Regions from separate parts of the Modicisalibacter sp. MOD 31.J genome, predicted to be linked through region 2. Evidence: predicted binding sites of a transcription regulator. Region 2 holds the regulator's gene; each other region holds the start of a gene.
The links. The regulator FliA, encoded in region 2, starts transcription of late flagellar genes. The targets are predictions, from matches to a motif close to CTAAAGTTNNNNNNNNNNCNGCCGATA.
Positions count from the first base shown of each region.

Region 1 (4,276 bases), on a different contig from region 2:
CGATGTCTTGCTGGCTTTCTATGGTCATATAGGTGCCTTTATGGTTTCGAATGCCGTGATTCCGGAGGGGACTGCTGGAACGGCTTGGAGGGGTGGGGCAGGTGCCGATAGAAGGGTGGCGCCCCCATCAGGATTCGAACCTGAGACCTTCCCCTTAGGAGGGGGATGCTCTATCCAGCTGAGCTATAGGGGCGAGGCGAGCCGAAGCGCATTATAAGCGTCTGACCCGTCGAGATAAACCCGCCGGTCGCTCGGGCGATCTCAGGCGAGTTCCCGCATGGGTCGCAGGGGGTTGGCCGGCACGGCATCGCTCGCCAGGTAGTGGGCGATGACCTCCTCGGCGGGCATCGGTTCGCCGAACAGGAAACCCTGGGCCAGGTCGCACTGGAACGCTCTCAGCGCCTCCAGTTGCGCTTCGCGCTCGACGCCCTCGGCCAGCACCTTGCGATGCATGGCGTGTGCCATGTCGATGATGCCGCCGACGAACTGGCGCTGGTTGGCGCGGGTATCGATGTTGTTGATCGCGCTGCGGTCGATCTTCAGGGTGTCGATCGGCAATTGACTGGCGTAGGTGATCGAGGAGATCCCCGAGCCGAAATCGTCCAGGGCGATGGATGTGCCCAGCTGCTTGGCCTCGAGCAGTTGGCTGCAGGCCAGGTCGAGGTCGTGGAACTGGCTGGATTCCAGCACCTCGATGGTCAGGTAGGGCGTGGCCAGGCCGAGGGCGTCGCGGGTCTCGGTGATGGCGCGCAAGAAGCTGCCGGTCTCGATCTGATCCTGGGACAGGTTGATGCTCACGGTGGTGGTGAAACCGTGACTCTGGAGCTGCTTGGCCATGTACCCGGCCTCGCGGACCAGCCATTGGCCGAATGGCAGGCTCAGCGAGGAGTGCATGATCACGTCGATGAAGTGCTGCGGGCCGAGCACCCCCTCCTGGGGATGACGCCAGCGGGTCAGCGCCTCGAAGCTGTGGGTATGGCCGCTGGCCAGGTCGACGATCGGCTGGAAGTAGAGTTCCAGTTCCCCATCCTCGAAGGCTTCCTTGATGCGCTGGAAGGCGTCCTGACTGCGGGCCTCGATGTATCGGTGTGCCCGGGCGATACGATTCTTGCCGCCCAGCTTGGCCTCGTACATGGCCTGGTCGGCGCTGTCGATGAGGGTGTTGGTACTGAGCCGGTAGTCGTTGGTGAAGGCCAGGCCGATCGACACCGAGATGCCGACCAGTTCGCCATTGGCGAGCTGGAAGGGCTGGATCAGGTCGTCGATGATCTTCTGCGCCACCTTGGACGCCTTGTCGCCGTTGCCCATGCCGGTCAGGGCGATCACGAACTCGTCGCCGCCGAAGCGGGCGACGATGTCGGTGCTGCGCATCAGGCGCTTGAGTCGCCGGCTCACCTCGACCAGCAACTCGTCCCCGGCGGCATGGCCGTAGCCGTCGTTGATCGGCTTGAAGTCGTCGAGATCCATGAACAGCACCGCGATCCCGCTTTCGGTGAACTGCAGGCTGGTCAGGTGGGTCTCGAGCATGGCGATGAAATGCTCGCGGTTGTAGAGGCCGGTGAGCGGGTCGTAGATCGCCATGCGTTCCAGGCGCGCCTGATTGAGGCGCTGCTGGGTGATGTCGCGGAACACGCTGACGTAATTGACGACCTCGCCCGTATCGTCGCGCACCGCCGAGATGGTGGTGTTGACGATCAGCTGGCTGCCGTCCTTGCGGGTGTTCCAGATGTCGCCGGACCAGAAGCCGTGCTGGTTCACCGCGGTGAACATCGACTGGTAGAAGGTGGCGTCGTGCTTGCCGGAGGAGAGCATCTGGGGGGTGTGGCCCAGCACTTCCGCGCGCTCGTAGCCGGTCAGGCGGGTGAAGGCCGGGTTGATGTCGATGATGATCTTGTCGGCATCGGTCACGGTGATGCCATCGTGGGTGCTGTCGAACACCGCCATGGCCAGCCCCAGCCGGCGGTGATCGGTGACGTTCTGCTGGATGCAGATCAGATAGCGATGCCCGTCGTGGTTGGCGACCGGCGACAGCGTCATCTCGATGCGCAGGTGCGTGCCGTCCTGCAGGGCGTACTCGATGGTTTCCTTCAGGGCCCGGTTCTCGTCGAGTACCCGACGTATCGGCTCGCGGATGTCTTGATGCGAGGGGCCGGGTTGCAGCAGGCGGCAGTCCTGGCCGATCAGCGCGTCCTGCGTGCGACCCGTCAATTGCTCGAAGCCGATATTGGCGAAGAGCAGCGGAAAGCCCTCGCGCTCGCCATCGAGCACCGTGATCGCGATGCCGGGTAGCTCCAGCACCCGAACGACGGACTCGATCAGAGGCGGCAGTGGGACCAAGAGCGATACTCCTTTGGCAATCGACGGGCTATCACCGGGTTATCGGCCGAAGGTGGCCGAACTTGAGCGCTTTTTCATGCCAGGGGAACCGCCCGACGCGGGGGCCGGGCGCAGACATTCTTGCGGCCAGGGCGTAGACTGGCGGTTTTTTCACGAGACGCTGAGTGTGGACGATCGCATCTTCGACGGTCTGGCCGACAAGTTTGCCGACAGTCTCTATGGCAAGCCCCGCGGTGCGATTCGTCTGGCCCTGCTCGAGCATCTGCTGCCGCGCACCCTGACGCTCGACGGGCAACCGGCGCTGGACGTCGGCGGCGGGCTGGGGCAGATGAGCGCCTGGCTGGCCGCGCGTGGCCACCCGGTGACGCTGGCCGAACCGTCGGCGGACATGCTCGCCCGGGCCCGCGAGACGCTCGCCGGCCACGCGGGTATCACGCCCCTTCCGGCGACCCTCCAGGCATTGCCCCAGCGCGCGCCGGGCCCCTGGCCGCTGATCGTCTGCCATGCCGTGCTCGAGTGGCTGGCCGAGCCGCGTGCGGCGATCACCACGCTGGCTTCGCTGCTGGCGCCGGGGGGCGAGCTCTCGCTGATGGTCTTCAACCGCGACGCGCTGCGTTTTTCCAACGTCATCAAGGGCAATCTGGCCAAGGCGCTGGATGACCGCCTGGCCGGAACCGGCCGGCGCCAACGGCTGACGCCGATCGCGCCGCTGACGCATGCCCAGGTCGATCAGTGGCTGGCCGAGGCGGGGCTGGTGGTCGAGCACGTCGCCGGCATCCGCATCTTTCACGATTACCTGCGCCATCCCGAGCCGGACGAAACCGAGCTGGCCCGCCTGATCGAACTCGAGCGCCGCTACTGTGACGTCGAGCCGCACTGGCGCCTGGGCCGCTACCTGCTGTATCACGTGCGCAAACCCGAATCCCCACGAGGTGGAGACTGCCGATGAGTGCCGTTACCCCGGTCTGCCAGTTGCTCGCGCGCCAGGCATTCGACTACCGCGACTGGTTGTGGGTGGCGCCACCGGACGATCCCTGGCTGCGCGATACCGGCGGCGCGCTCTGGAGCGCCGATGCCGCGACCGCCCGGGCATGGCGTGACAGTACCGGGGCGATGATCCACGAGTCGCTGGAACCGGCGCTGGGCGCGCCGCCCGGCGCCGTGCTGTTCTGGCCCAAGGCCCATGCGCTGGGCGAATGGTGGCTGCTGGCGCTGTGTCGTCAACTGCCCGCGGGGACGCCGTTGCAGGTGGTCGGCGAGAACCAGGGCGGCATCAAGCGGGTGCTCAAGGTGCTGGCGGCGCTGGGCCTGGGCTGTCGCAAGCGCGACAGCGCGCGGCGCTGCACCCTGTTCGAGACACGTACCCAGCCGGTGGCGCTGGATCCCGACGAGCTCTGGTCGCGCTTCGAGGCGGCGGGGCTGACGCTGGTCAGCCATCCCGGGGTGTTCGGCCACGGCAAGCTCGACGACGGCACCCGGCTGCTGCTCGATCACCTGCCCGGCGATCTGGGGCAGGGCGGGGCGCGGCTGCTCGATGTCGGCTGCGGCGATGGCATCATCGCCGCCCGGCTGGCCCGCCAGGGCGGCGAGGTCACGGCGCTCGACGTCAGCGCCTTCGCCGTCGAGGCCACGCGGCGTACCCTGGCCGCCAACGGCCTGAACGGGCGCGTGCTGCACAGCGACGTCTATTCGGCGCTCGGCGAGGGCGAGCGCTTCGCGGCGATCGTCAGCAACCCGCCGTTCCATCAGGAGCGGCGCGTCGATTACGGGCCCGTGGCGCGCCTGATCGACGAGGCGCCGCGTCACCTCGAAGCGGGCGGGCAATTGCTGCTGGTGGCCAATGCCTTCCTGCCGTACCCGGACCGGCTCGAGGCGGCATTCGGTCAATTCACGGTGCTGGCCGACGACCGGCGTTTCCGGGTCTATCATGCCATCAGGC
Region 1 is NZ_JAGXFF010000001.1:896,601-900,876, forward strand. It holds gene map (type I methionyl aminopeptidase) at 1-28, opposite strand, end outside; tRNA gene KGR00_RS03960 (tRNA-Arg) at 117-193, opposite strand; gene KGR00_RS03965 (GGDEF and EAL domain-containing protein) at 262-2,337, opposite strand; gene KGR00_RS03970 (methyltransferase domain-containing protein) at 2,498-3,286, shown strand; gene KGR00_RS03975 (class I SAM-dependent methyltransferase) at 3,283-4,276, shown strand, end outside.
Region 1: KGR00_RS03965 (GGDEF and EAL domain-containing protein) is a predicted target of FliA. The motif match lies at 2,378-2,404, and genes of this name have one in related genera.

Region 2 (4,276 bases):
TCTGGCTGGCGGCGTCGCTGGCGGCACTGGCGGTGCGTCTCGACCAGGAGGGCGCCGAGTGGGCGATGGACCTGCGGGGTCACCTGCTGGCGCTGCTCGGCGGTAACCGCAAGCGTAGTGCCGCGGCCTTGCTCGAGGCATTGTGGCACCTGTTCGCCGCCCGCGACGCCTTTCTGCTGGCCGGCGGCGCGCGCGAGCCGATGGCGAGTCGTTGAGCATGAGCGGCGGAGATCAGGCGGCCGGATTGCGCCGCTGGGCCGAAACGCTCGCCCCGGACACCGCGCAGGCGATCATCGACGATACCGCGACCTTGACCGCCGTCGAGTCGACGCCGACACGGGTCTTGATGGTCGTGGGCCTGCCGGGCGGTGACCAGGCCTCGACGACACCGGTGGTCGAGGCGCTCCAGCGCTGGCACGCGCAGGGGCAGCGCTGGGTCGGCGATCCGCTCAACTGGCGGGTGGTGCCGACCCAGGCCGACAGCCCGCATCTTGCCGCACTCGTTGCCCAGCAGCGTCACTGGGCGCTCTGGGTCGGACGTGACGGCGAGGCCTTCCGGCGCAGTTACCGGCTGCTCAAGCAGCTTGCCGAGCATGGCGGGCCGCGTCGCCTGTTGCTGGTGCATCCGCCGCTGGCGTCCCGCTCGGGGCTGCTCGCCAATCTCCAGCAGGCGGCGGCGGGCTTTCTGGGCTTCGAGCTGTGGATCGTGCCGGCGAATCGTCGCGAAGGGCAAGAGGCGTGAAGCGCCGTCACTGGCTGATGGCCGTGGGATGGCTGATGGCTCTGCCGGCCTGGGCCGGTGCGCCGGGAAGCTGGGTCGGCGATGCCCGCGCGGTCCGCGTGTTCACGCCGGGGCGGCTCGTCGATTCACGGGCCATCGAGCCGCCGGCCGCCGTTCGCGGCGAGATCGCCTCGGTTGCCTGGCGCTTCGATGTCCCCCCCGGGGCGGTCGGGCTGCGGGCCTGGTTGTGCCATCCGCAGCGTTGCCTCGCGCTCTCCGCGGCGCGCGGGCGCAGCAAGGGCCTCGCGGGGCTGGCGGCCGATGCGCCACTGCGTTTCCGCTTCGGGCTGGTGCGGGGGCATCAACCGACACGACCGCTGCGTATCACCGGCCTTCAGGCGATCGTCGATTACCGCTGAGGCCGCAAAAGCGGAAATAACCTGACAAGCGGCCGGGTATTTACCGCTTGGCACCTCGCCGATGCAGGCAATAATGCCACCATCGGCAGCCATCTCTGCGCTGCCCCCGGTAATGGGGTCGAGACGAACGGATGTACACGGCACAGGGTAAAATCGATCAGCAGGCCTTGCTCGACCAGTATCTGCCCGTGGTGCGTCGGCAGGCACTGGCCCTTCAGGTTCGCCTGCCCGCCAGCGTCGACCTGGACGACCTGATCCAGGCCGGCATGGTGGGCCTGCTCGATGCGCTCGGACGTTACAACGCCGCGCAGGGCGCCAGCCTGACCACCTACGCCAGTCAGCGCATTCGCGGTGCCATGATCGACGAACTGCGCAGCCGCGACTGGGTACCGCGCAGCGTGCGTCGTCATGCACGCGAGATCGACGAGACCATTCGTCGTCTCGAGCAGCAGTTCGGACGACCCGCGGAAGAGCGCGAGATCGCCGAGGCGCTGTCGCTGGACCTCGACGATTATCGCCAGCGCCTCGCCGATACCAATGGCGGGCATCTGCTCGGCTTCGAGGAGATGATCGAGGAGGGCGGCGAGCCCGAGGGCGGTGACGGCGCGCCACAATCCCCCTTCGAGGCGCTGGCCGGCTCCGAGCAGCGCGAGCGGCTGATCGCCGCGATCGAGCAATTGCCCGAGCGCGAGAAGCTGCTGCTGGGCCTCTACTATCAGGAAGAGCTCAACCTCAAGGAGATCGGCGCCGTGCTCGGCGTCAGCGAATCCCGGGTCTGCCAGCTCCATAGCCAGGCCGTGGCACGGCTGCGCGCTCAGTTGAAGGCCGACGCCGAGGACTGATCGGCCGGTGGCCCCGCGTATTGGCGTCGGGGCCTTTTCCTCGGGCAGCGGCTAGCCGCCGGCCCGATAGCGGCGGATACCCTCGGCGATGCGTGCCGCCACGTCGTCCCAGTTACTGCCCAGGGCGTGCACCAGCGCCGGGTAGCCATCCTCGTCGAGGGTCGTGGTGACCGCAAACGGTGTCACCTCGACGATCTCCCCCGACGCATCGCGTAATTCCCAGCGCCCGCTGGTCACCGCCACGCCATCGTAGCGCCCCTGGAACCGATCGACCTCGACGCTCAGATGCAAGGCGCCACTCGGGTTGCCGCCATCGAGCACTCGGGTAGCGGGCAGCCGTTGACTCAGCCGGTCGCGCAAGCCCCGCCACAGCTGTCGGTTCAGCGGCTCCGCCCACTGGTGATTGCTGGCCTGGTGCAGGCGGATGGCGTCGGTCTGCAGCACGATGCCCGGGTCGTCGAGATAGCGGCTGACCGTCACCCCGTCGATGACCAGGGTGTCGCGTACCGGCGCCGGGGGTGCTTCGCCGGTCGGTTCGGGCCCCGGCAGCATGTAGCGCGGGGCGGCGTCGCTACCCCCGCCGGTAGCGCAGCCGGCGAGGGCGATCAGCAGCGCGAGCGCAGCGATCCAGCCGCCACGACGCCCGGCTTTCACTCCTTGTATCGGCATGGCGATTCCTTCCGTGTCATGGTTTGGGGGCCCGCGGGATCGGGTCCTGGCCGGCGCTGTGATCGAAGATCAGCGCATTGGGCTGCTCGCTGAGCGTCTCGGCCAGCGGCTGCAGGTCGCGGACCAGGCGCTCGATGCTTTCCAGCGTGTCGTCGAGCTTGCGATAGGCCTTCGAGTCGGGCGAGAGGCCGTCGAGCGCGCGTTGCAGATTCTCGAGCGTGGCGTTGAGGTTGCCGGGAATCTCGCGGGTCGCCGGGTCGTCGAGCATCTGGCGCAGGGTTTCGGCGCTCTGGCGCACCTCCTCGAGAGTCGCCTGCGAGGTCGCCATGGTCTTGTCGAGCTTGTCGAGGATCGGCTCGACCTGCAGCTCGTTGAGCTTGTCGAGCAGGTTCGAGACCTTCTGCTCGATCTGCGCGAAGCCGCCCGCGGTGGTCGGGAAGACCGTCTTGCCCTCGAAGGTTTCCGGCTGGTACTGGCCGCGCTGGTCCTTGTCGAAATTGAGGTCGACGAACAGCGCTCCAGTGAGCAGGTTACCGTTCTTGAGCGAGGCCCTCAGGCCATAGCCGAACATGCGCGTGAAGCGTTGACGCCACTCGTCGAGATCGATCGGCTGGTTGTCGAGGGTCAGGCGCTGTGGCTCGATACGGATCAGCACCGGGATCGCGAAGCGCTGCCGCGAGTCGGGCTGTGGCGCGGTGAAGTGCCAGGGCACGCTGACCACCGTGCCCACGCGCACGCCGCGATACTCCACCGGCGAGCCCTTGGAGAGGCCGCGCACGGTGTCGTCGACCAGCAGCACGTATTCCAGGTTGCTGTTGTAGGTACCCTGCAGGGCGCTTTCCTCGTCGGCATAGAGCGTGTAGGTGCTGTCCGGCTCGGCCTTGGGACCCGGCGGAATGTCCTCGGGGATGCCGAAGGTCACGCCGCCGCCGACCAGGGCCTCGAGCGATTCCATCTGCACGCTCACGCCCTCGGAATCGAGATCGACCTTGATCCCCGAGGCCGACCAGAAGCGGGTGGCCTCGGTGATCAGGGTATCGTAGGGCGATTCGATGAACAGCCGATGGTGCATCTCGCGATCGTCGGGATCGAAGGTGGCGTCCTCGACGCGGCCGACGGTGAAGCCCTGATAGGTGACGGGGTCGCCGACGCGCAGCGAACTGCCCAGCTTGCTGACCAGGTTGATGCGCACGCCCTCGGCGCCGGGCGGGGCGACCGGCGGCTGGTCGAGGACCTTGAAATGGTACTTGCGCTCGTCGTCCTGGCCGGGCTGGAGCTGGATGTAGGCCCCGGAGAGCACGGTGTTCAGGCCGCTGATGCCCTCGCGGCCGATGCGCGGCTTGACCACCCAGAAACGTGTGCCCGCGTTGAGCATGCGTTCGGCGTCCTCGCTCATCCGCGCGGTGACCACGGTGTGCGAGAGATCGTCCGACAGGCGCACGCTCTCGACCCGGCCGACCTCGACGTTGCGGGTCTTGATCAGTGTCTTGCCGGCCTCGATGCCTTCGGCGTTGGGCATCTCCAGGGTGATCTGCGGGCCGCGCCGGCTGACGTTGTCGTAGACCAGCCACAGGCCGATCAGCACGGCGACCAGCGGAACGATCCAGATCGGCGAGATGCGGGAC
Region 2 is NZ_JAGXFF010000002.1:217,689-221,964, forward strand. It holds gene flhF (flagellar biosynthesis protein FlhF) at 1-215, shown strand, start outside; gene KGR00_RS06490 (hypothetical protein) at 218-742, shown strand; gene KGR00_RS06495 (flagellar protein FlhE) at 739-1,140, shown strand; gene KGR00_RS06500 (RNA polymerase sigma factor FliA) at 1,272-1,982, shown strand; gene KGR00_RS06505 (PqiC family protein) at 2,034-2,651, opposite strand; gene pqiB (intermembrane transport protein PqiB) at 2,668-4,276, opposite strand, start outside.

Region 3 (4,276 bases), on a different contig from region 2:
GAGTCTGACTTTCCCGGCCGCGGATCCTACCGCGGCCCCGAGTGATTTCTCACCAGCCATCTCTCTTTGCCTCGCCAGGATCCCGGCCTCCCGACAGGAGACCGACCCATGATTCTGGCAACACTCTACCGCAACATCGCACGTGCGCTGCATGCCCGTCGCCGTGGTCGCGTGACCCTCGAGTCGCTGGCCCACCTCGACGCGCGCCTGCTGCGCGATGTCGGCCTGCATGTCGAGGCCGGCGCCGTCAGGCCGCTCGACCCCGAGGCCTTCGCCGCGCGCGTCGAGGTGCGTCAACTGCCGCTCACCGGCACGCCGCGGGTGGCCGGCAACCGTGACGAAGGGGGATACTGTCCCCACTGTGGCGCGGCGCTGACCTAGCGTGGCCGCGGCCGCCGGAGGAGCGGTCGCGGCGACTCCATGCCCCATCGACGACGGAACCAAGGGATCGGCCCCGTCGTCGCCCCATGCACTGGAATACCTATCCAAGGAGAGACAAGCATGAAGACCATCGGTGTGCTCGGTGGGATGAGCTGGGAGTCGACCCAGAGCTATTACCGGCTGCTCAACGAGGGCGTCAAGGCCCGCCTGGGTGGCTTCCATTCGGCCCGCGTGTGCCTGGTCAGCGTCGACTTCGCCGACATCGAGACCCTGCAGCGGGCCGGCGACTGGGACGCGGCCGGACGCTACCTGGCCGCCTCGGCGCGCCAGGTCGAGGCGGGCGGCGCCGACTGCCTGGTGCTGGCCACCAACACCATGCATTGCGTCGCCGAGGCGATCGAGACCGCCATCGACATTCCGCTACTGCATATCGCCGACGCCACGGGAGCGGCGCTGCGCGAGGCCGGGATTCGCCGCGTCGGCCTGCTGGGAACGCGCTTCACCATGGAGCAGCCTTTCTATCGGGAACGTCTGGAGCAGCGTCACGGTATCGAGGTCGTGGTCCCCGACGCCGAAGCGCGCCAGGCCGTTCACGACATCATCTTCCAGGAGCTGGTACTGGGAACCATCGACGACACCTCCCGCGAGCGCTACCTGGCGATCATCGACACGCTGGCCTCGCGGGGGGCCGAGGGCGTGATCCTGGGCTGCACCGAGATCGCTTTGCTGGTACAGCAGGCGCACACCGCGTTGCCGCTGTTCGATACCACCGACCTGCACGCCCGGGCAGCGCTCGCCTTCGCGCTGGACGACTGAGCTCACGCGGTAGCCGGGGCCGTCTCGTCGCGAATGGCCGCCAGCAGCAGGGCACAGGCCAGCGACACCAGCGCCGTCGCCACGAAGACATGGGGCATACCCCATCCGGCTGCGATGATGCTGCCGAGCAGCGGGCCGAGTACCTGACCGAGGTATTGAAAGGCGGTCGACCAGCCCAGCACCACGCCGAGCTGGGCAGCGTCATTGCCGAGTTCTCGCAGCGCCGCTTTCAGGCAGGGCAGCACGCCGCCGAGCGCGAGCCCCATCGCGAAACGCAGCGTTGTCAGCGTGATCAGATCGTCGACGAAGGCCTGAGGCACGATGCAGGCGATGCTGACCAACAGGCCGGCGATGGCGACACGTCGGGCGCCGTAACGGTCGGCGAGGGTACCGAGCCTCAGCGACGAGATCAGGCTGCCCAGCGCCGTGGCGGAGAGTACCAGGCCGGCCGCCGAGGCCATCGCCAGGCCGTGGTTGTCCAGTCCGGCGACGACCGTCGAGATGATCGGCTCGATCGACAGGGTAGCGACCATCAGGCCTGCGGTGGCCACCAGCACCGCAAGCATGACCGGTCGTACCCGAGTCGTCGCGGGGCGGGAGTCGGCCTGGGAATTGCGGCGCCCCGGCGGTACTCGCTCGCGAATCAGCAGGGCGGTCGCCAGGACGTTGACGAAGATCAGGCTGCCGGTGATCAACAGGGCCTCGCGCATGCCCACATGAGTGGCGAGGATGCCGCCCAGGGCGGGGCCGACAAGGCTGCCCGCGAGGATGCAGGCCGAGAGGGCGCCCTGTGCGTAGCCACTGCGCTCGGCGGGCGCCTCCCGGGCCATCAGGATGGTCGCGCCGGACGCGTAGCCGCCGGCCACGCCGGTCAGCAGGCGCAGCAATGCCAGTTGCCAGGCGCTGGTCGCCAGCCCCATCAGCGTCATGCAGACGAACATGCCCAGGCTGGCGCGGACCAGGTTGAGACGGCAGCCGTAACGATCGGATAGCTTTCCCCACAGCGGCGCGAGCAAGGCCGCGGTGATGAAGGTCGCCGAATAGATCGCCCCTGACCAGAGATACACCGCGTCTGTGGAGTAATCGTCCAGGGTCTCCAGGTAGGCGGGCAGGAAAGGCAACATCAATGTCATCGCCACGACATTGATGAAGGCTCCGCCACCGCTGATCCAAAGGTTCATCTGCCAACTGCCGTTCGTTCGGCTCGGGGGCGTCGTCATCGCCTTGGTACTCGTCGCTTCGGGGGTCGAGTGACGGTATAGCGCTCCTTTTATAAAAACAATTCATGTTTATTATTAATTGGATTCCATAATGTTATCTCAGAGGCTAGGGCGTGATCGCGACACGACGCCATCGGCGAGCGGCGTTCGGGAAGCGGGATGTCACGGTCGAGGCGCTCGTGTTGGTATTTCGTATCCGCGCTAAGGTTGGGCGTGGCGATGCCGATAGACAGGGTGTAGGTTCGACATACACTCACCGATGCCGAGGTTCGCAACGTGGATACATCCGTCAACGCCACCGTGGGCACGGCCGTGGCCCTTCAGCAGTTCAATGCCGACCAGCAGGCCCAGACGAGCCTGCTCAAGCAGGCGCTGGATACGCAAGCGTCACAGATGGAACAACTGATGGACTCCGTGACTCCGCAGAACCAGCTGGCCACGACCGGCACCGTCGGTACCCGCATCAACACCGTCGCCTGATCGGGCGCTACCTACGGCGCCGTGGTGATCCCGCGGCGTCTCCTTTCTCGCCTCGCCGTGCCGGCGATCATCAGCAGGGGCAGTCGCCCTCCGGCCGATAGAAGATGAAGTCGCCAGCCTCGAAGGTCTGGGTGAACTGCTTCGACCAGTAGGGTGCCGCATTGCGGTGATGGAAGAACAGTGCGCCGCCGGTCCGATCTTTCAGTTGCCCGTTGAGCGCCTTGCGTGCGACCTCCTTGGCCGTGTCGTAGGCGGTGTCCTCCCTGGCATCGTCGGCACGCCCGTCGCACCACCACGAGAACTGGCAACTGCCCTGTTCCGAGCCCTGCTTGACCACGCCGCAGACAGTATCGGGGAACCCCGGGCTGCCGAGTCGGTTCATTACCACGTTGGCGACGGCTTCCATGTCGGTGGCCTCGGTGCCGCGGGCCTCCCAGTAGATGGAACGCGCCAGACAGGTAATGGGGTCGTCGAGCGGCGCTTCACCGGCGGGGTCGACGGCCTGGACGCCGGGTGGGGTGATCAGCTCGGCCCTGGTGGGCGGCTTGCCGTCGCCATCGGAGGCGGCGCTGTCCTGCAGGTTCTCCGCCTTTCTTTCGGCGATGACCGCCTTCGGGGAGGGCGCGTCGGCCGCGGCGATGCCCGGGAGCGCGAGGGCAAGACAGAGCAGGCAGGCAGCGATTCCCCGAGTGGGTGAGTGCATGATGGATGACTCCTGACGCGGATTGTCGCGGACGGGCGTCCCGTGTCGACGCTCGCAGTGAGTGTAGATCGTCGCACTGGAAGCCGGTGGCTGGTTCGGTGCGTCATACCGGCCACTGAGGCGGCGTGCACACTGTCCGGTCTGACTCACGCGGTCCGTTCGTGTTCCGGGAGGCCCAGGACCACCCACTAAAACCCAGGCGGCCTGCGGACCCTGCGCCATCACGCCCAGCGCATCGACAGGTCGAGCGACACCAGGATCGTCGCCATCTCGCCCGGCAGATAGTTGGCGGCGCCATCGCCGAGGAAGTGCGTCCATCGGCATCCGGTTATATAGCCTGGGGCGGGAAACCGATGGTTGGGTGTCATTACCACCCTTCCGGCCAGCCTTGCGGCGGTGGTTGTAACTTGGATTTGATGAACGTCAAATACTTGGGATCATCGAGTTCGAAAATTGCCTTGCCTGCAGGGATGTAGGCTCGTGCCAGTTCGTCCTCGGCTCTTGCCATGTTGCCGAGTTCATATTGGCACTGGCCGAGCCGAAGGTGCAGGAATGGATTTCCGATGGCCCCGGGAAGGTGCATTGCGGCACTGAAGTTGTCACGACACGCGGCGTAATCGTCGTCAAGAAAATTGGCATCGCCAATGGCGGCGAGCAGCCATAATGCAGCATCCCA
Region 3 is NZ_JAGXFF010000004.1:261,742-266,017, forward strand. It holds gene KGR00_RS15095 (DUF1127 domain-containing protein) at 109-381, shown strand; gene KGR00_RS15100 (aspartate/glutamate racemase family protein) at 502-1,197, shown strand; gene KGR00_RS15105 (MFS transporter) at 1,200-2,378, opposite strand; gene KGR00_RS15110 (putative motility protein) at 2,694-2,897, shown strand; gene KGR00_RS15115 (cell wall hydrolase) at 2,968-3,600, opposite strand; gene KGR00_RS15120 (hypothetical protein) at 3,822-3,968, opposite strand; gene KGR00_RS15125 (hypothetical protein) at 3,968-4,276, opposite strand, start outside.
Region 3: KGR00_RS15110 (putative motility protein) is a predicted target of FliA. The motif match lies at 2,619-2,645, and genes of this name have one in related genera.